Regions from separate parts of the Bacillus sp. SRL543 genome, predicted to be linked through region 1. Evidence: riboswitches for the same ligand, from Rfam matches in the RefSeq annotation. Region 1 holds a riboswitch; each other region holds the start of a gene.
The links. A riboswitch is a leader RNA that binds a small molecule or an ion and turns the genes downstream of it on or off. The one in region 1 is predicted to bind S-adenosylmethionine.
Positions count from the first base shown of each region.

Region 2: linked by a shared signal. The riboswitch ahead of metK (methionine adenosyltransferase) and the one ahead of AC4E8B_RS21150 (methionine ABC transporter ATP-binding protein) in region 1 are both predicted to bind S-adenosylmethionine.
Region 3: linked by a shared signal. The riboswitch ahead of AC4E8B_RS13145 (peptide ABC transporter substrate-binding protein) and the one ahead of AC4E8B_RS21150 (methionine ABC transporter ATP-binding protein) in region 1 are both predicted to bind S-adenosylmethionine.
Region 4: linked by a shared signal. The riboswitch ahead of AC4E8B_RS10905 (LLM class flavin-dependent oxidoreductase) and the one ahead of AC4E8B_RS21150 (methionine ABC transporter ATP-binding protein) in region 1 are both predicted to bind S-adenosylmethionine.

Region 1 covers NZ_OZ481794.1:4,132,646-4,138,013, reverse strand. Annotated here, with positions in the region: gene AC4E8B_RS21155 (PAS domain S-box protein) at 1-1,147, opposite strand, end outside; SAM riboswitch class I at 1,476-1,575, shown strand; SAM riboswitch class I at 1,704-1,806, shown strand; gene AC4E8B_RS21150 (methionine ABC transporter ATP-binding protein) at 2,044-3,075, shown strand; gene AC4E8B_RS21145 (methionine ABC transporter permease) at 3,065-3,715, shown strand; gene AC4E8B_RS21140 (MetQ/NlpA family ABC transporter substrate-binding protein) at 3,732-4,562, shown strand; gene AC4E8B_RS21135 (M20 family metallopeptidase) at 4,601-5,368, shown strand, end outside.
Region 2 covers NZ_OZ481794.1:3,845,728-3,851,095, reverse strand. Annotated here, with positions in the region: gene qoxA (cytochrome aa3 quinol oxidase subunit II) at 1-667, opposite strand, end outside; gene AC4E8B_RS19600 (thiol-disulfide oxidoreductase DCC family protein) at 1,032-1,400, shown strand; SAM riboswitch class I at 1,505-1,683, shown strand; gene metK (methionine adenosyltransferase) at 2,115-3,314, shown strand; gene asnB (asparagine synthase (glutamine-hydrolyzing)) at 3,647-5,368, shown strand, end outside.
Region 3 covers NZ_OZ481794.1:2,600,748-2,606,115, forward strand. Annotated here, with positions in the region: gene AC4E8B_RS13135 (DUF2187 family protein) at 1-176, shown strand, start outside; gene AC4E8B_RS13140 (hypothetical protein) at 348-503, shown strand; gene AC4E8B_RS13145 (peptide ABC transporter substrate-binding protein) at 596-2,218, opposite strand; SAM riboswitch class I at 2,398-2,497, opposite strand; SAM riboswitch class I at 2,573-2,675, opposite strand; gene AC4E8B_RS13150 (DUF3231 family protein) at 2,878-3,891, shown strand; gene AC4E8B_RS13155 (DUF6254 family protein) at 4,204-4,329, shown strand; gene AC4E8B_RS13160 (ATP-binding protein) at 4,649-5,368, shown strand, end outside.
Region 4 covers NZ_OZ481794.1:2,166,838-2,172,205, reverse strand. Annotated here, with positions in the region: gene AC4E8B_RS10915 (YczE/YyaS/YitT family protein) at 1-484, shown strand, start outside; gene AC4E8B_RS10910 (ATP-grasp domain-containing protein) at 605-1,570, opposite strand; gene AC4E8B_RS10905 (LLM class flavin-dependent oxidoreductase) at 1,585-2,631, opposite strand; SAM riboswitch class I at 2,713-2,819, opposite strand; gene AC4E8B_RS10900 (helicase C-terminal domain-containing protein) at 2,921-5,212, opposite strand; gene AC4E8B_RS10895 (C40 family peptidase) at 5,316-5,368, opposite strand, start outside.

The DNA.
Region 1 (5,368 bases):
TTTTGATAACATTGATGAGCACCTGCTTGATTTTATCAATCTCACAGCGGACACTGATTTCAGATAGGGAGTATTTCACATCGATCATGATGTTATAAATGAGCGCCTGTGTGTTTAAAAGGGTGACGACGCTTTTAACGATATTGACCAGATTGGTTTCCTGAACCTCTGTCACGACTGGCTTGGCGAGAACAAGGAGATCATTGACGATTTCTTCTATCCGTTCGAGCTCGGAAAGGATGACATCCGCATATTTTTCTGTTTTCCGCTCAGTAAGAAGCTGGGTAAAGCCTTTGATTGCGGTAAGCGGGTTTCTGATTTCATGGGCGATTCCTGCGGCAAGCTGCCCGACGACAGAGAGCTTTTCTGCATTATGGAGCTTTTCTTCGGTCTTTTTCTGGCCGGTCACGTCCTTGATGATGATCTGGAACAGTTTTCGGTTCTTAAAAACAGTGGGAATCAGCTGGATGGCGGCCTTTCGGGTGTTCCCGTCACTCCTGATGAGGTTCAATTCAAAGCTGACGGTCTGGTTCGCCTGGTAAAAATCCTTCAAATAGCCATGGTCAGAAGCTGATATATAGTCATACAAAGAGGCGCCGATGATTTCCTTGCTTGAAGTGAAGCCAAACACTTTCTTGCCTTCATCATTCATATAGGTCCATATACCTTTCTCGGTTGTCATGCCAATAGTATCCCGGCTGTATTCGACCAGGAAGCGGTATTTTTCCTGTGTTTCCATGTTTTCCTCTTCCATATTGACACGTTCGGTCATATCCCTGGAAATGCACATGGCTTCCTGGCTGTCGCCGAGTGTGCTGATACTGGTCTCAAGCCAGATATAGTCGCCTTCCTTGCGGCGGAACCGGAACGAAATACGTGAGCTGCTGCCCGGGGATAGCCCGCGGAATTCTTTTGTGAGGATATCTTTGTCTTCGGGGTGGCAGTAGGCAAGAATGCAGTCTTTGTAAAGCTCTTCCTGCGTGTAGCCCAAAAGGGTGCTGCAGGATGGGGACACATATAAGAAAATGCCCTCTTTCGTATGCCGTGAAATCAGGTCTGCCGAATGCTTCAGAGCCAGTTCGAGATTTTTTGCTTCAACTTTGTCCACAAATAATTCAGATTGATAGTCTCTGTTTGTTGCAATCAAACCGTTCTCCCTCCCGGAATGCAGTTCATTTTGCTCTTTTCCACTATTATACATTAGACAAGCTGGCAGAAATATAGGAGTAAACTCCCTCTTCTTGTATGGAGACTGGGGGAAATGTTGATAACTGGATAGGAAAATGTGGAAAACCTGCTTTATCCACAGCGGGAGGAGGACATTTTTTCCGAAAATCCAAAAAAGTAAGTAAGGGCTTTCAGGATTTGTGGATAAAAATTTTTAACCACATATCTGAAAAAAGGGTTTGACAGAACTTTGAAACGCGTGTAAAGTAAAAAACAATTAATTAAGCAAACAAACTTAATACGATAGCTTCTTATCCAGAGAGGTAGAGGGACTGGCCCTATGACACCTCGGCAGCGGACTGATGAACCGTGCCAATTCCAGCAGGCAGATTGCCTGAAAGATAAGAAGAGGACTGACGCTTATTATTCTGCCCTCTTCTTCTTGAAGAGGGCTTTCTTGTTTTTCAGGAATAAAAGTGCGGGGTGCTGCATAGCTATTGTATTAAATCCAATTAATTATATAGGAAAACCATAATTTCTTATCCAGAGAGGCAGAGGGACTGGCCCTATGAAGCCTCGGCAGCGGACTCTTATGAGTACTGTGCCAATTCCAGCAGGTGTGAGCCTGGGAGATAAGAAGAGACAATGCTGATGATGCATGCCCTCTTCTGTTCTCAGGAGAGGGTTTTTTAATGTTAAGAAAGTATATTTTTTCAACTTTGATTACTGTCTAGCTCCAGCGCCTACCCCCTCGAGGTCACAAGCCACTCCTCCCAAAAAGGCAAAGAACGCCTTTCCGGGAGGCCTGTCTTGTGCTTGTCGGGGGTGACCAAGGCGCTTGCGCATTTCTTATTTGATACGGAGGGAGAAACAAACATGATAGAATTCCAGGATCTCAAGAAAGTGTATGAAAGCGGAGGCCAGCAGGTTGCAGCACTGAATGGGATAGATCTTGCAATCGACAAAGGAGAAATCTTTGGTGTAATCGGCTTCAGCGGAGCGGGGAAAAGCTCGCTGATCCGCTGTGTGAATCTGCTCGAAAGGCCGACCTCAGGCAAGGTGATCGTCGATGGCCATGATCTTACATCGCTTTCGCCAAAAGAGGTAAGAGAGGTAAAGCGCAATATCGGCATGGTTTTTCAGCACTTCAATCTGCTGAACTCGAAGACGGTGTTTGCCAATGTAGCCATGCCGCTTACCCTGGCAAAGCTCCCTAAAGAGCAGGTACGCAAACGGGTAGCTGAACTTCTTGAGTTCGTGGGACTTGCCGATAAAGCTGATAATTATCCTGATCAGCTTTCAGGCGGCCAAAAGCAGAGAGTCGGGATTGCAAGAGCACTTGCTACACAGCCTTCAATCCTGCTGTGCGATGAAGCGACCTCGGCCCTTGATCCGCAGACAACAAGCAGCATTTTGCAGCTATTGAAAAAAATCAATGCGGAATACAATATCACCATCCTGATCATTACCCATGAAATGACGGTCATCAGGGAAATCTGCGACAGGGTGGCGGTGATCGAGGCAGGAAAAATCATTGAGGAAGGCTCGGTGTTCGATGTATTCTCGGCACCAAAAACACAGACAGCCCAGAACTTTGTCAGTTCTGTCATGAATGATTCAATCCCGGATTCCGTCAAGCAGCTTGTAGAAAGAAACAATGGCAAGGAAAGAATTTTCCGGATCAATTTTGTCGGCCAGTCAGCCGGCCAGCCGCTGCTCTCCAAGCTTGCCAAGAAATTCGATATTGATATAAACGTGCTGTTCGGAAATATAACCGAGCTTCAAGGCATCCCGTTTGGGAACCTTGTTGTCGAATTCCAGGGAACCGACCAGGAAGTGCAGCGCGCCCTTATGTACATTCATCAGGAAAAAGTCTCAATCAAGGAAGTGAAAGCACATGCTAGTTGATCACACGCAAATCATAGAAGCACTTATTGAAACCATTCAAATGGTGGCCTTCTCGCTCCTTTTTTCCACCATCCTGGGATTGCCGCTCGGAATCCTGCTGGTCATCACGAGAAAAGGCCATCTGCTGGAGAATCTGCCCATTTTCAACGTATTGAATGGAATCATCAATATATTCCGCTCGGTCCCATTCATCATCCTGATGGTTGCAATCATTCCGGTGACGCGGCTGCTGGTAGGAACCTCAATCGGGACGGCAGCGGCTGTCGTACCGCTCGTATTCTATGCCGGCCCGTATATTGCAAGATTGATTGAGAACTCGCTCCTCGAAGTTGACCCGGGTGTCATAGAGGCAGCGGAAGCGATGGGGGCGACACCCGGGCAGATCATCTTTAAATTTCTCGTACCGGAAGCGCTCAGTTCACTGGTCCTCGCACTGACCATCGCGACCGTCGGACTTGTCGGCGCATCCGCCATGGCAGGGGCTGTCGGCGGCGGCGGTCTTGGCGATTTGGCCATTACTTACGGCTATCAGCGCTTCGACACAACGGTCATGATCATCACAGTCGCCATCCTGGTCATCATGGTCCAGGGGCTGCAGAGCTTCGGCAATATTTTATCTAAAAGAATCAGAAGACGATAACTAGGAGGAAACATCCATGAAAAAATTATTATTAACGGCAATCATTCTGGCGCTGGCGGTTTTCAGCGCAGCCTGTTCATCATCAACAAGCGGCAAGGAAAAAGAAAAAGAAGTGAAAATCGGTGTCAGCGGGTCAGACAACCGCATCTGGGATTTCGTAGCCAAGAAAGCTGAAAAAGAAGGAATCAAGGTGGAAATCGTCCGCTTCTCGGATTATGTCCAGCCAAACATCGCCCTTGCAGAGGGAGAGCTTGATGCGAATGCCTTCCAGACTATTTCTTATTTCAACGCTTTTAAAAAGGAACATGATCTGGACCTTTCGCCAATCGCGACAACCGTTATTGCACCTATGGGAATCTACTCTGAAAAGTATAAAGATGTAAAAGATATCCCTGAAGGCGGAAAAATCGCCGTGCCGAACGAAGCAACCAATATGGGAAGATCCTTCCTGCTTCTGCAGGAAGCCGGCCTGATCACACTGCCTGAAGACTTTGACGGAAATGGCAGCATCGACAAAATCGTTGATAATCCAAAGAACCTGGAAATCGTCCCTGTAGTGGCAGGCCAGACACCGCGTGTCCTTCCAGATGTTGCGGCTTCCATCATTAATAATGGAATCGCTGTGGATGCCGGCTTCAATCCTGTTAAAGATTCCATCTTCCATGAAAATGCAACAGCAACACCATATATCAACATCATTGCCGTTAGAACTGAAGACAAAGACAATGAAACATTGAAGCGCCTCGGAGAACTTTACCAGGAAGACGATGTAGCCGAGTTCATTGAAAAAGAATATAAAGGCAGCACCATCCCGACATTCGTTCCGCTCAGTGAAATTGGAGAATAAAAACTGGTGCATGGCACCGCTAATAGGAGGAGATCATTATGGCAGCACCCGCTAAATCTGTAACCGAATTAAAGGAAAGAATCAATCAAAGTGTGGAATCGGGAAGGGAGCTTTATCTTTCAACAAGCCACCAGATCCATGAAAAACCGGAAATTGGCAACCAGGAATTTTTCGCATCCGGGCTTCTCTCAGGAATTCTTGAAGAAGAGGGCTTTGAGCTGGAGCGCGCTGTTGCCGGCCATGAGACAGCATTCTCTGCTAGGAAAAAATCTTCCAAGCCGGGTCCATCCATTGCTTTTCTTGCTGAATATGACGCTCTGCCTGGAATCGGCCATGCCTGCGGCCATAATATCATTGGCACAACCAGTATTGCGGCTGCCATTGCCTTAAGCAAGGTGGTGGAAGAAACAGGCGGAGAGGTCGTCGTATTCGGAACACCAGCCGAGGAAGGCGGCCCGAACGGCAGTGCAAAGGGCAGCTTCGTCAAGCATGGCCTGACAGAGGGAATCGATGCAGCGCTGATGATCCATCCCTCAAGCAAGACTGCATTAACAAGCTCTTCCCTAGCGGTGGATCCGCTGGACTTTGAGTATATCGGCAAGCCTGCCCATGCCGCGGCTTCACCGCACGAAGGAATCAATGCCCTTGATGCGGTCATCCAGCTTTTCACCGGCATCAACGCCCTGCGCCAGCAGCTGAAGGATGATGTGCGGATCCACGGCATCATTACTCATGGAGGCGACGCGCCAAATATCATCCCGGAATATGCAAAAGCGCGATTCTTCATCCGGGCAGCGACAAGAACA
Region 2 (5,368 bases), 290 kb from region 1:
TGGCTGTTACATTGAATGTATTTTCAGCAAAGCCTTTTCCGTTGAAGTTGGCATTGCGCCCCATATATTCGCCGGGTTCATCTGCGCCCAGATGCAGCGTATTGACCATGTCAGCCATGGCATATTTTTGTCCGCCAAGCTGCGGGATCCAAAAGCTTGTGATCGGTCCGTATGAATAGAGCTTAAATTCAAGCGGGCGGTCAGTCGGTACATATAGATAGTTGACTGTTTCGATATCTTCTTCAGGATAGCTGAAATGCCATTTCCAGTTGGAAGATGATGCGTATACGACTAAAGGCTCTTTGTCGCCATATCCTGTCGGTGCTGATTCCACTTTATAGTTGCTCTGAGTGGATACGACTGAAAGGAAGATGACGATCAGGACAGGGATTCCGACGCAGACCGCTTCGACGAGCAGGTTTCCTTTAATATGCGGCGGTTCATAATCCTTGCTTTGCTTCGAAGAGCGGTATTTATAGAGCATGTAAGCAAGCATGGCAAAAACCACAAGGACGATGACAGACATGATTGCCGTTGACAGAATAATGTCTTTTGCCTGGACGGCAGCCTGAGGACCTTTGGGATCCAGCACCATCAGCGGCTCACAGCCTGATAGAATAGTAATGATTGTAAATATTCCTAAAAGCAAAGAATATTTCTTTTTCATGGATAAGCCCCTTTCTCACTGGCTGAAAGTTTAATAACATAAAAATAGTGTATATGTTACATAGTTCACAATCTGTTATCATCATAAGCAATTTTATAGGGTAATTCAATAGAATGTGAAAGGTGTCACAAATTGTTCAAGAAGATAGAAATTCTTTCCGAACTTTGCGGCATATTATTTGCACAACACAAATTCAAGGGGGTGCTTAAAGCGGTGAACGCTGCTGGAGATAAAGAGGGAAGGCATTATATTCATTGAAACATATATTATATAGATATAAGTTTATCGTGCTTTAAGAATGATTGAAAGGTATGGTAAAATTTAATAAGATGAACGACTACAGGCGGGAGATGGTAATGTGAAAATGATTGCCCTTTACGACAATACTTGCCAGCTTTGCCAAATGACGAAGAAATCTTTCGGGAAGCTTGACCTGCTTCATCGGGTAGAGTGGGTTTCATTGCAAAAATATGAACAGGAACATGGAGAGCTTCAATTCAGCAGCAGGGAGCTGAGGAAAGAGCTTCATATTATAACACCTGAAAAAAAGGTCCTGAAGGGTTTCTATGCAGTCAGAAGGCTGCTGCTGCTGTTCCCCCTTACCTTCGTTTTAGGGCTCTGTATGCATCTTCCTTTGGCATCTGCTGCCGGGGTTCCGGCATACAGGTGGATTGCACGGAACAGGCATAAACTGCTTAGGAAGAAATGCAAGGATGGCAGCTGTTCCCTCTGAGTCATTTCCATATATGAGACAATATAAAATTGTTCTTGCTATAGTGGAGAAAATGATTGACGCCACTACATCTGTACGTTATGATTTTACCTTGAACGGATACTCTCTTATCCCGAGCTGGTGGAGGGACAGGCCCGATGAAACCCAGCAACCTGCTAATGATGCTTTTTGAAAACGGATATATGCTGAAAAGAGCATAACGGTTCAAATTACAGCCAGCGATGGCCTGTTTTTAGCAAAGGTGCTAACCTGACGCAAGGAAGAATTCCTTGAACGATAAGAGTGAAAGGCGCGAATCATTTTGCTTTCAACCTTTTCACTTTGGGAAGGTTTTTTATTTTGCATTTTGAGGGAAGTCTTTTAATTGCATATTATGGAAGTTTTTGCATAAAGCTGATTTACAAGGGCTATGCATTTAACAGGATAAAATCATACAATCTGATTGTGCCTGGCTTATATATAATGCCTTTGACCGGTTCTCTGCATCAGCGGCGGCCTGCTCTTTCAGCACTTGTCTGAAGGCTTGCGGTCCCGGGGGACAGGACCAGCCGGTTATGCAGATTGTGAAGCAATGCATACGCGAGAGCGGGATAAAAACTCCATGTTTATTCAATACTACTTAGGGAATGAGTACCGTATCAATCCGAGGGGAAGAATAAGGTGTAGCGCCGGATAAGAACCTCACTCTATTCTTATAAATAAGGAGGAAATCAGATGTCAAATAAACGCCGTTTGTTTACTTCTGAATCAGTTACTGAAGGTCATCCGGATAAAATCTGTGACCAGATTTCTGATGCTATTTTAGACGCTATCTTAGCAAAAGACGCAAATGCCCGCGTTGCTGCTGAAACATCTGTTACAACAGGACTAGTGCTTGTTGCAGGTGAAATTACAACATCTACATATGTTGATATTCCAAAGCTTGTCCGTGAAACAATCAAGGAGATCGGCTATACCCGTGCTAAATATGGCTTTGATTCCGAAACTTGTGCCGTACTGACATCCATTGATGAGCAGTCAGCTGACATTGCAATGGGTGTTGACCAGGCGCTTGAAGCACGCGAAGGACAAATGTCGGATGAAGAAATCGAAGCAATCGGCGCAGGAGACCAGGGCCTTATGTTCGGCTTTGCCTGCAACGAAACGAAAGAGCTTATGCCTCTTCCGATTTCCCTGGCACATAAACTGTCGCGCCGCCTGACAGAAGTACGCAAAGAAGAGATTCTTCCTTACCTCCGTCCGGACGGCAAGACACAGGTGACTGTTGAGTATGATGAGAACGACAAGCCTGTGCGCATCGATACCATCGTCATCTCTACACAGCATCATCCAGAAATCAGCCTGGAGCAAATCCAGCGCAACCTGAAAGAACATGTCATCAATCCGGTCGTTCCAAAAGAACTGATCGATGAAAATACTAAATACTTCATCAACCCTACAGGCCGTTTTGTTATCGGCGGACCTCAAGGCGATGCAGGTTTGACTGGCCGCAAAATCATTGTTGATACTTACGGCGGATATGCGCGCCACGGCGGAGGCGCATTCTCCGGCAAAGATCCTACAAAGGTTGACCGTTCAGCAGCTTATGCAGCCCGCTATGTAGCGAAGAATATCGTCGCTGCCGGTCTTGCTGATAAGGTTGAAGTCCAGCTTGCCTACGCAATCGGCGTAGCGCAGCCGGTTTCCATTTCAGTAGATACCTTCGGAACAGGGACTGTAAGCGAAGATACGCTTGTCGATCTTGTCCGGGATAACTTTGATCTTCGCCCGGCAGGCATCATCAATATGCTGAACCTGCGCCGCCCAATCTATAAGCAGACTGCAGCTTACGGACATTTCGGCCGTACAGATGTTGACCTTCCATGGGAGCGCACAGATAAAGCAGACTCATTGAGCCAGCAGGCTGGGAAATAAATATGATATGAACATAAAAAAGCGGGAGTGCTGAAATAGGCAGCTCCCGCTTTTTTTCTATTCCGTCTAATGTGACAGAAGCGTTTAACGGCCTGCTGATATGTTAATAATTCAGGTAAATGCCTAATTTTTCCCGGACCCATTTTTCATGTTGATAGTGCCATTTTTTTGTGTTTAGTGGTAGTATTAGAGAGTATGTTTTTTGGGAAAACAATGTGTTTTATTGTAAATTATGGCTGGCCGGTCAAAGACTGCGCTGGCATGAATGCCTTCCGCTGGCTGTTTTTAGACGGAATGGGATTGTGACTAAATTGAAGAAGGTGAACTACATAATGTGCGGTTTTATCGGCTGTGTCCATGAAAATGCGCAAGTTCTGAACGATGCGCAAAAACAGCAGTTTGAAAATATGAATAATATCATTACCCACAGGGGACCTGATGATGCAGGTTACTATCATGATGAGCATATTCAGTTCGGCTTCCGCCGCCTGAGCATCATTGACATCGAATGCGGCCATCAGCCTCTTACCTATGAAAATGAAAGATACTGGATCATTTTTAACGGAGAAGTCTACAATTATGTGGAGCTCCGGGAAGAGCTTTTAAAAGAAGGCCTGACATTTGAGACGCATTCTGATACAGAAGTAATCATTGCGCTCTACAGCCACCTGAAGGAAAAAGCGGTGGAGAAGCTCCGCGGGATGTTTTCATTTGTCATCTGGGATAAGCAGGAGCAGTCCTTATACGGTGCCAGGGATCCTTTTGGCATCAAGCCTTTCTTCTACCTTGATAATGACGGGAAAACATTCTTTGCTTCTGAAAAGAAAAGCATCCTGATGGCGCTGGAAAACGACGTCCTCAATTATGAGTCCCTCCAGCACTATTTGACATACCAGTTCGTTCCGGAGCCGGAAACCATGTCTGCAGGCATCCACAAGCTTGAGCCTGGCCATTATTTTACAAAGAAAATCGGTTCTCCTATGGATATCAAGCGCTATTGGAAAGCATCCTTCCAGCCTGTCCGGAAGTCTGAGCCGGAATTTGTGAAAGAAATCAAGGATGTTCTGTTCGACTCTGTTAAAATGCATATGCGAAGCGATGTGCCGGTCGGTTCATTCCTGTCAGGCGGCATTGATTCTTCCATTATTGCATCCATTGCAAAAGAATATCATCCGAATATCAAAACTTTTTCTGTCGGTTTCGAGCGGAATGGCTTCAGTGAAATTGATGTGGCTAAAGAAACGGCGGATAAGCTCGGCCTTGAAAACATCAGCTATGTGATCTCGCCGCAGGAGTATATGGATGAACTGCCACGGATTATGTGGCATATGGATGATCCGCTGGCAGATCCGGCCTGTGTGCCTTTATACTTCGTTGCCCGTGAAGCGCGCAAGCATGTAACAGTGGTCCTTTCAGGGGAAGGTGCGGATGAGCTGTTCGGCGGCTATAATATCTACCGTGAGCCCCAGTCGCTTGAAATGTTCAATAAAATACCGCAGGTTGGGAAATCCCTCCTGAAGCTGATTGCCAGGATGATGCCTGAGGGCATGAAAGGCAAAAGCTTCATTGAACGAGGCGTGACGCCGATGGAAGAAAGATATATCGGAAATGCAAAAATGTTCTCGGAAGAAGAAAAGCGCAGGCTGCTTGGCGTCTACCAGAACGGCATCGATTATAAAGATATCACAAGGCCTTTATATGCGGAGAGCCAGGGCTATGATCCTGTGGACCGTATGCAGTATATTGATATCCACACCTGGATGCGCGGCGATATTTTATTGAAGGCTGATAAAATGACTATGGCCCATTCCCTTGAGCTTCGCGTGCCATTTCTTGATAAAGAAGTCTTCGATGTAGCATCAAGGATCCCGACAAATCTGAAGACGGCCAATGGAACGACCAAATATATTCTGAGGAAAGCAGCGGAAGGCGTTGTGCCTGACCATGTCCTCACCCGGAAGAAGCTCGGCTTCCCTGTCCCGATCCGCCACTGGCTGAAGGATGAAATGAACGAGTGGGCAAAAAAAATAATCCGCGAAAGCAGCACGGATCAT
Region 3 (5,368 bases), 1.5 Mb from region 1:
TGGCAAAAGAGGGAGACACAATCAAGTTTAAAAGGCATGATCTTTCCATTACCGGAACGGTCGTAAAAGTCAAAGAAGAAAGCGTTCTTGTCCAGATCAGCGATGAGGATGCACTGCTTTTGAAAATAGATACACCAATTACGGTCGTGTCGCATAAAAATTACAAGATTGTTTGAAACTGAGATATGTATAATGGCGGCTGACAGCATTAATAGAAGAAAGCTGCGGAGTTTATTTACTTTTGTTTGAAAAACACGCAGGATTTCAGCTATAAAGATAGAATTGAATTATATGTTTATTGATTCAGCCGTTCTATCAAAAATTTAAAAACCTGGGAGGATACTGGCATGGAAATCAGCAAAGATTCAAAGAAATTAGCGGTAGATTCACCTGTTTTGCTAAAGGGCATTGTTAAGGCTATTTACAATGATACCGTTCATATCCAGATCGGCGGCAAAATCATTGCTCTGCCAGCTTCCAATATGCCCGCCGCTTCTTCTTAAACTGCAGGCTTCAAAAGGCTGTTTTTTATTGAAAGTCTTGCATTCTTTAAAACTTCAAAAGGAGCCGGGGTTCCGGCTCCTTTTGCATCAGATCATTCAGAAACTTTTTCGGCATAGCGGAAATCAGGATTATTAAGGGGGCTGAACCGGATTCCCTTAATATTTTCTTTCACGGCCGCATTTTGAGATGAAAAGTAGATTGGGATGATTGGCATTTCATCCATCAGGACAGCTTCAGCCTGATGCAGCAGTTCAAAACGCTTTGCTTCGTCCTGCTCTGTCAGCGACTGGTCGAGCAGCTCATCAAATTCAGGGTTGGACCAGTTTGTAAAGTTGCTGGAACTGCCTGAGCTGTACAGATCCAGTACAGGGTACGGATCCAGGAAGTCCCCTACCCAGCCCATGCGTGCAGCCTGGAAGTTTTTCTGCTTAAAAGTATCAATGAATGTTTTCCATTCCTGATTCTCCAGCTTCACTTCAACACCGAGGTTAACTTTGAACATTTCCTGCAGTGCCTCGGCAATATTCTTGTGGTTCCCTTCTGAATTATATTTCAGAGTGACCGCAGGAAGATCCTTCCAGCTCTCTTCCTTCATACCCTCTGCAAGCAATGCTTTTGCTTTTTCCGCATCAAAAGTATAGTAAGGGTCTTCCTCATCACGGAAGTCTTTGCCTGTGGGACCTTCCACACCATACCCCACATAACCGTAGGCAGGCTCTTCCCCGCCTTTGGAAATGTTTTTCGTTATGGCCTCACGATCGATTGCCATGCTGAATGCTTTTCGGATTTTGCTGTTATTAAAAGGCTCTTGATCAACATTGAATGTATAGGTATAAACACTGAATTGCGGTGAGTTTACAAACTCCCTGCCATCCTTTTCCATATCTATCGCGTCGGCGGGAAGATTCTTGATCATGTCGATATCGCCTGATTTATACATCTGATACTCAGTGTTGGCATCAGCTACCATCTTAAAGTTAACAGTATCCATCGTAATTTCTTTGCTGTTCCAGTAATTGCTGCTTTTGTTAAGGGTAAGGATATTATTGTGTTCCCAATCCCCTAGTGTATAAGCACCATTCGTGACAATTGTTTCCGGGCCTGCCGCCCAGTTTTCGTCAGCTTCCACTGCCTTCTGGTTCACCGGCATAAAGCCCTGGCCCATCAGGACCTTAGGGAAGAACTTAATAGGCGTGTTCAATTCCACCTTTAATGTTTGCTCGTCCACTGCAGTGATTCCCACATCTTCAGCATCCCCGTTTTCCCTATTGTATTCTTCTGCACCTCTTATGTAAAAAAAGCTGGAAGGATCATAGGCACCTGTTTCAGGATTAAGGACACGCTTCCATGCAAACTCAAAATCCTTTGCTGTCAGCGGGTCGCCATTGGACCATTTCTGGCCGTCCCTGATTGTGAAAGTATAGGTTTTTCCGTCCTCTGACACATCGACTTTGCTGGCCGCCCCTTCTACTGCATTTCCATCTTTATCATAGCGGTACAAGCCTTCATAAAGATTATCGATGACCCAAAAAGAAGTTGTATCAGATGCAAAGGCAGGATCAAGGGTATACGGCTCCCCTCCAAGATTGGCATTCAACACTTGTGCAACGTCTTTTCCACCGGATGCCGGCACTGCTTCATCATTGCTGCAACCTGTCAGCGCCGCCAGGGCGAACACCAGGATAACCAGCGGGAAACTAAATAATTTCTTCATGGTTTCATTCCTCCACTACTTATTTTTTGTTTAACACTTTAAACTGATTTATCTTATTAAAAAAGTAAGAATTATAATTGCAATATCCCCGCCCTTTTTGCTTATTCCGAAAATACCCTTTAACTCATTAACTCACTAAAAAACCTCCCGGCAAAGATAAGCTGAGAGGTGTTGTACCCGGCTTATCTTTCCGGTATATCCGGCGGAATTGGCACAGTGTTCACAGAACCTGCTGCCGAGGCTTCATCGGGCCAGTCCCTCCGCCTCTCTGGATAAGAATATAGGTATTAGCTGGCTGAATAAAAAAATCCCCTTCTGCAGATAGAAGAGGACAGTATGTATAAACAGGCTCCCTTCTTATCTGCCAGGCATCTGCCTGATGGAATTGGCACAGTGTTCAATTGAACCCGCTGCCGAGACTTCTTCGGGCCATCCCCTCCGTCTCTCTTGATAAGATATTATAGGTATATAATTTTTCCGGTCCACTAAGAATAACCAATTTAGAAAATTTCGTCAACAGCAACGAGAAAAGTCTAACTTTTCTATCTTTTTGGGCGAATTGGAAATGCACCGGCATAAGGTAGCTTTTCAGGTGTCTGACTAATAATCTTATTAGCAATTGCAAACACTACCAGCATACTGATTGAAGGAGTCTTCCTATGGAAAAGCAAACACCTCTTACATCGGCAGAAATCGCGATGCTCTGGACTACTTATATGAATGACAGCATGTCAAAATGTGTTCTTGGCTATATGAAATCACATGCTGCAGAGGATGAAATAAAGGCTGCTCTGCAGTATGCCCTCGATTTATCCACCAGCCATCTGGAATATCTGATCCCTTTATTCAAAGAGGAAAAAATGGCTGTTCCGGACGGCTTCAGCAGCGGGGATGTCAACTCTGATGCTCCACAGCTGTTTTCAGACACTTTTTGCCTTGCTTATATCAACCATATGGCAAAAGCGGGAATGCTGGCATACAGCGGTATGCTCTCTATGAGTGCGAGAAGCGATATCCGGAATTTCTTTACTGAGGGCCTGGCCGAAACAGCCTTGCTTTATAATAAAACAACGAGCCTGATGCTCGAAAAAGGGATTTACATAAGAGCTCCTTACATCTCTTATCCGCATGAAACGGATTATGTGGATACCAAGAAATACTTAAGCGGGCTGAACCCCTTCGGGACCAAAAGACCTTTGAATGCCGTGGAAATTTCCCATCTGACCCTGAATATCCAGACCAATTCAATCGGACTGCAAATATCAGCTGCATTTGCTCAAACTGCTCAATTGAAGGAAGTCCAGGAATTTATGCTGAGAGGCAAAGAGATTTCCCAAAAGCACGTCGGCATTTTTTCAAAATTGCTTTTGGAAAGCAATATACAAGCTGTCGGTTCACCGAATATCGCCGTGTATGATACAACTGCACAGGTGTTTTCCGATAAGATGATGATGTTCCATATGGCCCTTTTGAGTGCTTCCGGATCAGGAAATTACGCGACTGCGGGAGTTGCCAGCCAGCGAACCGATGTGGCTGCAAGCTATGAGCGGCTGTCAGTTGAAATTGCCATTTTCGCCAAAAGCGGTGCAGACATTATGATCAAGCACGGCTGGCTCGAGCAGCCTCCAGGAACAACAGACCGTGATGCACTGTCCAAAAAAGGAACGCCTTGACCCTGCTATATGAGCGAGGTTTTGTGGTTCTGGGGTTTTGTGTTTCGGTCCAGTGAGCATAAAGCAATTTATTGCATAAATCGGTACCCTTTGTGTTTGTGATACTCCCTAGGGACAGATTCTTCCTATATTTAATTAATATGAGTACAAATTCAAAATTGACTTAAAGATTCCGAATACCCCGCAGATTGACATCACCCAACAACCTTAAAATTTCCTTAAACCAAAAGGAGCAATTGGGAGAAAGTTTTCAGACTGAAAAAAGGCCAGCTGGCAAATCTAAAAGAGATACCACAATAAGGAGGTCTTCTCATGACCCAGTCTAAAAAGCAGGAAGAAAGACAGTGGCGCCAGAGAAAAGAAACACAGCATCCTCATGGAAAAGTGAAATCGTTTGACCAGCTGGCCGATCAGGCCGGAAAAGGCGGACGATCCTGATTGAATGGGTCCAGGACAATGTCTTGGGCCTTTTTTTTGATATGTGAAGATGCGAGTTGCTAATATATTGGCAAAGTTGCTAATATAAATTGAAAGTTGCTAATAAATGAAAAAAGCTGCTAATAAACAGAAAAAGCTGCTAAAAACAAAAAAACACCAGGTCCGACATGCGCTTTTCTTCAAGGTGCTGCAGTACATAGCTTTCACCTGCAGAAAAACAGGAATTTTGTACAATTCCCCCGCAAGCCTGGATATGCGAGTATAATAGAGGTGGCAGTTTTCCATGCTGCTTTATTAGGTAATTTTTGGAGGAGCACGTTTGATTACTTTGCTAAAAACGCTATTAATAAATATGACGATACTTTTTTCATTTACCTTTAATGCGAATTTATTTTTCCCATTTCAGCTGAAAGAGCTGCTTTCTTTAAAGCATAAGCTCACCTACGGTCTGATTGGCTCGCTTGGAGCGGTTTTCTGCATGCTGTATCCGATCGAAACCCTTGGAGACACTCACTTTGATTTCCGGATGATCGCCATACTGATCATTTCGCTTTATGCCGGGCCGATTCCCGGTCTCATCGTGGTGCTTGTTGTCTCCCTGATCAGAGCGGCCATTGGAGGACCGTTTGTACTGACCGGGGTAGTGGTGTCTATTCTCGCTATGCTGACAGGACTGGCTTTCCGGAAGAAATATATTGAAACTTCGTATAAATTGCTTGTCAGCTCTGCGGCCTTCGCTGTTTATGCGATCCTTTATATTCTTGTCATTTATTTTAATGTTAGATTTTTGGATTTATCGTTTTATCTCATGTATTTTACTGCCTTTTATATAACATTCGGGAGTATAGTACTGATAATTGAAAAGCTGATTAAGACCAATAAGCAGATTGAAGAGGTGGTATATCTGGACAAGCTGACGATGGTCGGACAGATGGCCGCTGCCATCGCCCACGAGATCAGGAATCCACTTACCACTGTCAGGGGTTTCATCCAGTATTTAAGCGAAAAGACAACAGATGACCAGGTCAAATCCTTTTCC
Region 4 (5,368 bases), 2.0 Mb from region 1:
GCTGACTGTGGGGACTTGTGTATTTATAAATGGAATCGCTCTGATTATCATCAATTCCATATTACTGAAGAAAAAGCCGGAAATACTGGCTGCAGGAACCATTTTGATCATTGGTGCTTTAATTGATTTCTGGCTGCTGGCAGTGTTCAGAAACTTTTCTCCGGATATGCTGCTAACCCAGTCCTGCACCTTGCTCTCAGGCATCCTCACGATGGGGCTGGGAATCGCCGTCTACCTTCAGGCAAAATTCCCGCCAAGCCCGATGGATACCTTGATGGTCGCCGTCCACACAAGGTTTGGCCTGTCTTTAAGGATTTCACGTATTGTCAGTGAAGGTTTTGCCCTGATTCTTGCGTTTCTTTTCCATGGAGCGATCGGCCCTGGAACCATCCTGGTCACACTGACACTCGGCCTTGTGGTTCAGTATTTCCATCCTAAACTGGAAACCATAATGGCAAATGGGTTTAAAAAGGCTGCTGTGTAAAATAAATGGATTGAACTATCATACAGTTTTTTAACAAATTATATTTGCTCCATTCATCCGGAATTGAAGTCACACTATCAAAAAAGGCCGCTCCCAATGAGCGGCCTTCTTCTATATTTATCACACTCTGCTGTATTCCCTTGCCTTCTCCTGTTCTTTTTCTAGCTCGGCACCTAGGAATTTGGCGGCTTCAAGCATGCCGTATTTTCCTGCTTTTGCCTCTGCGTCAGAATTATAGTTTGTGTTTGTGTTGACATCGTACGTATAAATATCCCCATTGGCATTTTTAATGAATTCAATGCCGGCGATTTGAATGCCATTTTCCTTGAGGAAGCTTTCGTATTTTTTAATAATAGGGTCGTTGAAGCCTTCAATGATCTTAAACTTTGGTTTCTCTTCCACCTCTTCGCCAACCGGGCAGAACAGATCGCCAATTTGGCAGGCATCGGCCGGGCAAAGTTCAAAGCCTTCTGATGTATCCACCTGGACGGCATAGACGAATTTTCCGCCCACGAACTCACATCTGGTAATATATGATTCTGGCGATTCAATATATTCCTGGATCAGTGTGATGCCATCGACAGGCTCTTCAAAATTCGGCCCTTCGACATATTCCCTTAATGCATCCAGCGAATGGAACAGCTGAACGCCAAGCCCTTTGCCTGCGCGATTATGCTTCGTGATGAACGGAGCACAGTCAAGCTTTACAGCGGCTTCAAGAATCTGATTTTTTCCGACTGCTGCTATTGTCTTAGGAGTGCTGATGCCGGCAGCATTCAGTGCTGTATACTGATTGACTTTGCTGACCTCGAGCCTTAAAGCACGGCTGCCATTGAAGACTGTGCGGCCATGCTGCTCAAGCCATGACAGAACAGATTCCGTCAGCTCCGGCGCAAAGCGGTTCCCCCTTGTGTGGGAAGATGCGCTCATCCTGCTGTAGAAAATACCTTCCGGAGGCACACCGGTAAGATCAACAATCCCTTCATTTAAAAACCATTCCTCGTATGGAAGCTCCAGCTCTTCCAGTCTTTTGGTCAAATGTGCAGTCCACTCGCTGTTTTCGTGTATGATGTGTATTTTGCTCATATGTTCTCCCTCTTTTACTTTAAGATTTTCCTTTTGGCTTCCACCAGAGGCATGACTTTTTCCGAGAATCTCTGCATTTCCTCCAGCTGTGGAGAGAACTGAAGAAGCAGCAGATCGACGCCGGCCTCTTCATAGGCAATAATCTGTTCTGCAATCTGTTCAGGCGTGCCAATCAGATTTGGCCTGAGGCCGCGGTTGGAAACGGAATAATCGTAGAGTTTTACCTGCTGCTCGAGCTGTGATTTGCCGACAAAATCATTATAGCCGGCATAGCCGCTTGATTCTTTTACATTGGTGATGCGGGCGAGCTCTTCCTGCGCTTCTTCTTCTGTGTCACGGCATACGATGTAGGCTGCCATGCCAAATGATTTAAACGGCTCGTTCCCGCTTTCTTGCCTGCGTGCTTTCATGTCGTCAATTTTGGTTTTGACTTCCTCAACTGTGCCGCCGTGCATCACATAGGCGTCGCAGTGATTGACAATCGTTTCCTTGCCGCGCGGGCTCTCCCCGCCTGCATATAGGATCGGATTCGGCCTTTGCACTGGTTTAGGGGACAAATGGGCATTTTTAATAGAATAATATTTGCCGTCAAAATTGAAGGTCTCTTCTTCCCATAAACCTTTCATTACCTTGACGAACTCTTCTGTCCGATCATACCGCTCATCATGTTCAGTGAAAATGCCAGCGTACTGGCGCGACTCTTCCTCCCACCATGCCGATACAACGTTCAAGGTGAAGCGGCCATTGCTGATATGGTCGATGTTGCTCGCCATCTTTGCCGTCACGGCAGGATTATGGAAGCCGGGGCGGACAGCCGTCATGATTTCTATTTTCTCAGTGACCGCAGCAAGAGCGGCCGCTGTAGACCATGCTTCAAGCGAATCCTGCTCCGGGCCTTTTATATCATTCAAGTAAAGTTCTGCTATTAATGTGGTATCATATCCCCACTTCTCTGCTGCCTGGATGACTTCTTTCGCATAGCTGAAGGTCGGGGGCATATTCTCATCTTCTACATTGCGCAGCCAGCCGCCAAAGATCGGCAGCCAAAATCCGTATTTCATCTGTCTCTTCTCCTCTCACTTGCACCTTGTTGTCAGCAATAAAAAAAACTTCCCCGATAAGAAGAAGTTTGGTATGCCTCTATCTTATCTGCCAAAGCATTGCGCTTTGCTGGATTTAGCACCATTCTGACTAAGTCAGCGGCTGCCGGGTATCACAGGGCCAGTCCCTCCACCACTCTCGATAAGAATATTCAATTGATTTCATAGTAATCCTACAACAAAGGTCGGCTTTCTGTCAACTGACTAGTCTAACTATTTTAAAAAATGTTTTTTTGCCTGCTCGCCTTATTTATCGCGTGAGCCTTTTTAGCGGAAACCATTCTGCTGGAAGCAATTTTTCATATCGTCTTTGAAGAAAACGGTCATCAATCAGCAGGATGGTTCCTGTGTCTTCCTCAGAACGGATGAGGCGACCGCCAGCCTGGGCTGCTTTATTGGCTCCCGGAAAAGTATACGCATAATCATAGCCGTTCTTTCCTTCAGATTGAAAATAATCTTTGATCAGATTACGCTCAAGGCTCAGCTGCGGAAGCCCCACACCAACAATGATGACCCCGCCAAGCCTGCTTCCCTTCAAATTGATCCCTTCCGAGAAAATTCCGCCCAGCACAGCGAACCCAAGAAGGCTTTCAGCAGGATTTTCATGGAAGGAAGACAGAAACTCTTCTCTTTCTTCCTCTGCCATCCCCTGCTCCTGGACCATCATCTTCAAAGAGGAGGTACCTTTCATTTGCTCATGGATTTCCCTCATATATTGATATGAGGGAAAAAAGATTAAGTAATTCCCGGGCCGTTCAGCTGCCAGCTTTTCCACCGACCTGGCTAAAGCTGCCCCTGTTGCGCTTCTGTCCTTATATCTCGTGCTAAGCGGCAAAGCAAGGACTTCTGCATTTTCTTTTGGGAAAGGGGAAGGAAGTGACAGGGAATAATGATCCTCATTCCAGCCGAGCATGCTCTTAAAGTAATCGAAGGGCTGGAAGGTAGCCGAAAAAAAGAGTTTGCTGCGGAATCCCTTGCCCATTTTTTGGACAAGATCGGAGGGATCTAAACAAAACAGCTTGAGTACAACATCTTTTCCTGACTTTTCTGTATAAATGACAAAACGCTCATCTGCCAGTCTCGATATCCTCAGGAAAGCCTGTACAGAAAAATAGGTATCAAGCAGCAGCTCCTGCCCCTCGCTCCCCGGGCCGCTTATCAGCTCCTTTTCTGCGCAAGAGGCGAATTCCTCAAGCTGTTCGAGGAGACTTTCCGGCAGCTCTTTATGGATACGATGGCTGCTCTCCTTCAATTCTTTATTGAAAATGATGAAAACATCGTTCATCCTTTTTGCTGCGGAATACAGCTGCGGGGCTGTGTTTTTGTAAGCCCTTTTCAGCTGAAGGAAATTCTGCTTCCCCAGCTCCGCCGAAAACATATCCCTCGCCCGGTCCACCAGATTATGCGCCTCATCAATCAGAAGGGCAGTTTTTTTCTTGCCTTCTGTATGAAGCCTTTTCAGGGATACCCGGGGATCAAAAATGTAATTGTAGTCGCAAATGACCGCGTCTGCCGCATACGCAAGCTCCAGGGAAAATTCAAACGGGCAAACTGTGTGCTTCATGGCATATTTTTCAATAACAGTCCGGTCGATAATGGATTCATGGGAGAAGATATCAAGGACAGCTTCATTGAGGCGGTCATAAAAACCGTCAGCGAACGGACAATGTTCCCTCTGACAGACTGCCTGCTCCTGAAAGCATATCTTGTCCTTGGCCGTTATAGTCACTATATGCATATGAAGGCCTTTTTGCTGCATCAATGAAAAAGCTTCTTCGGCGGCCTGCCTTGTAATTGTTTTGGCCGTAAGATACACCAGCCTGGACAGCAGCCCCTCTCCCATCGCCTTGATGGCGGGAAAAGCTGTTGAAATAGTCTTTCCTGTCCCGGTCGGCGCCTGGGCAAACAAATCCTTTGCGTCCAGAATCGATTTGTACACGGCTTTTGCAAGCTGCCGCTGGCCCTTCCTGTATTCTGCAAAGGGAAAAGGGAGGGCTTTAATGCTATTGTCCCTCTTTTCCCTATGATGGAGCATGAGCCGTGCATAAGGATAGAAGTCTGCAATCAGCTCTTTTACATAACCTTCGAGAAAGGTGATGGTCTCCACCTTCCTGAAGCGCTTTTTTTCTTCCGTGTGGATCTGCAAATAGGTAAGCTGAACGGTGATTCTCTCAAGCCCGCGCTCTTTTGCAAGCATATAGGCATAACATCTTGCCTGGGCCCAGTGCACAGGATGGGTATCTTTATTAATTGCTGACAAATCCTTTGCCGTCGACTTGATTTCATCTATGACCAAGTCCCCATCTTCATTAATAATCCCGTCACAGCGGCCCTCCAGCAGGAACTCAATCTCCTCATGCTGAAGTGCTTCCCTCAAGAAAACCTCATGTTCATCTTCTTCCTTATAAGTACCCTGAATTTTCTTATGTGCTTTCGTTCCTTCCGCCATCGAAGAAGCTGCTGCAAATCCAGACTCAATGCTTCCGGAACGATATACATATTCCGCCAGGCTTCTGGCAGAAATTCTCCAGCTTTTAGTCATCACAAGGTCTCCTTGCCAGCTATGATAAAACCATTATAGCACATACGTTCCCGGACTTACGAAAACAAAAAGGGCGAGTTCGGCCCGCCCTTGTGATCTATTATTATATTCTTTTGGCTCCGTAATAAGCTTTGCTCCAATAAGGATTGGACATAG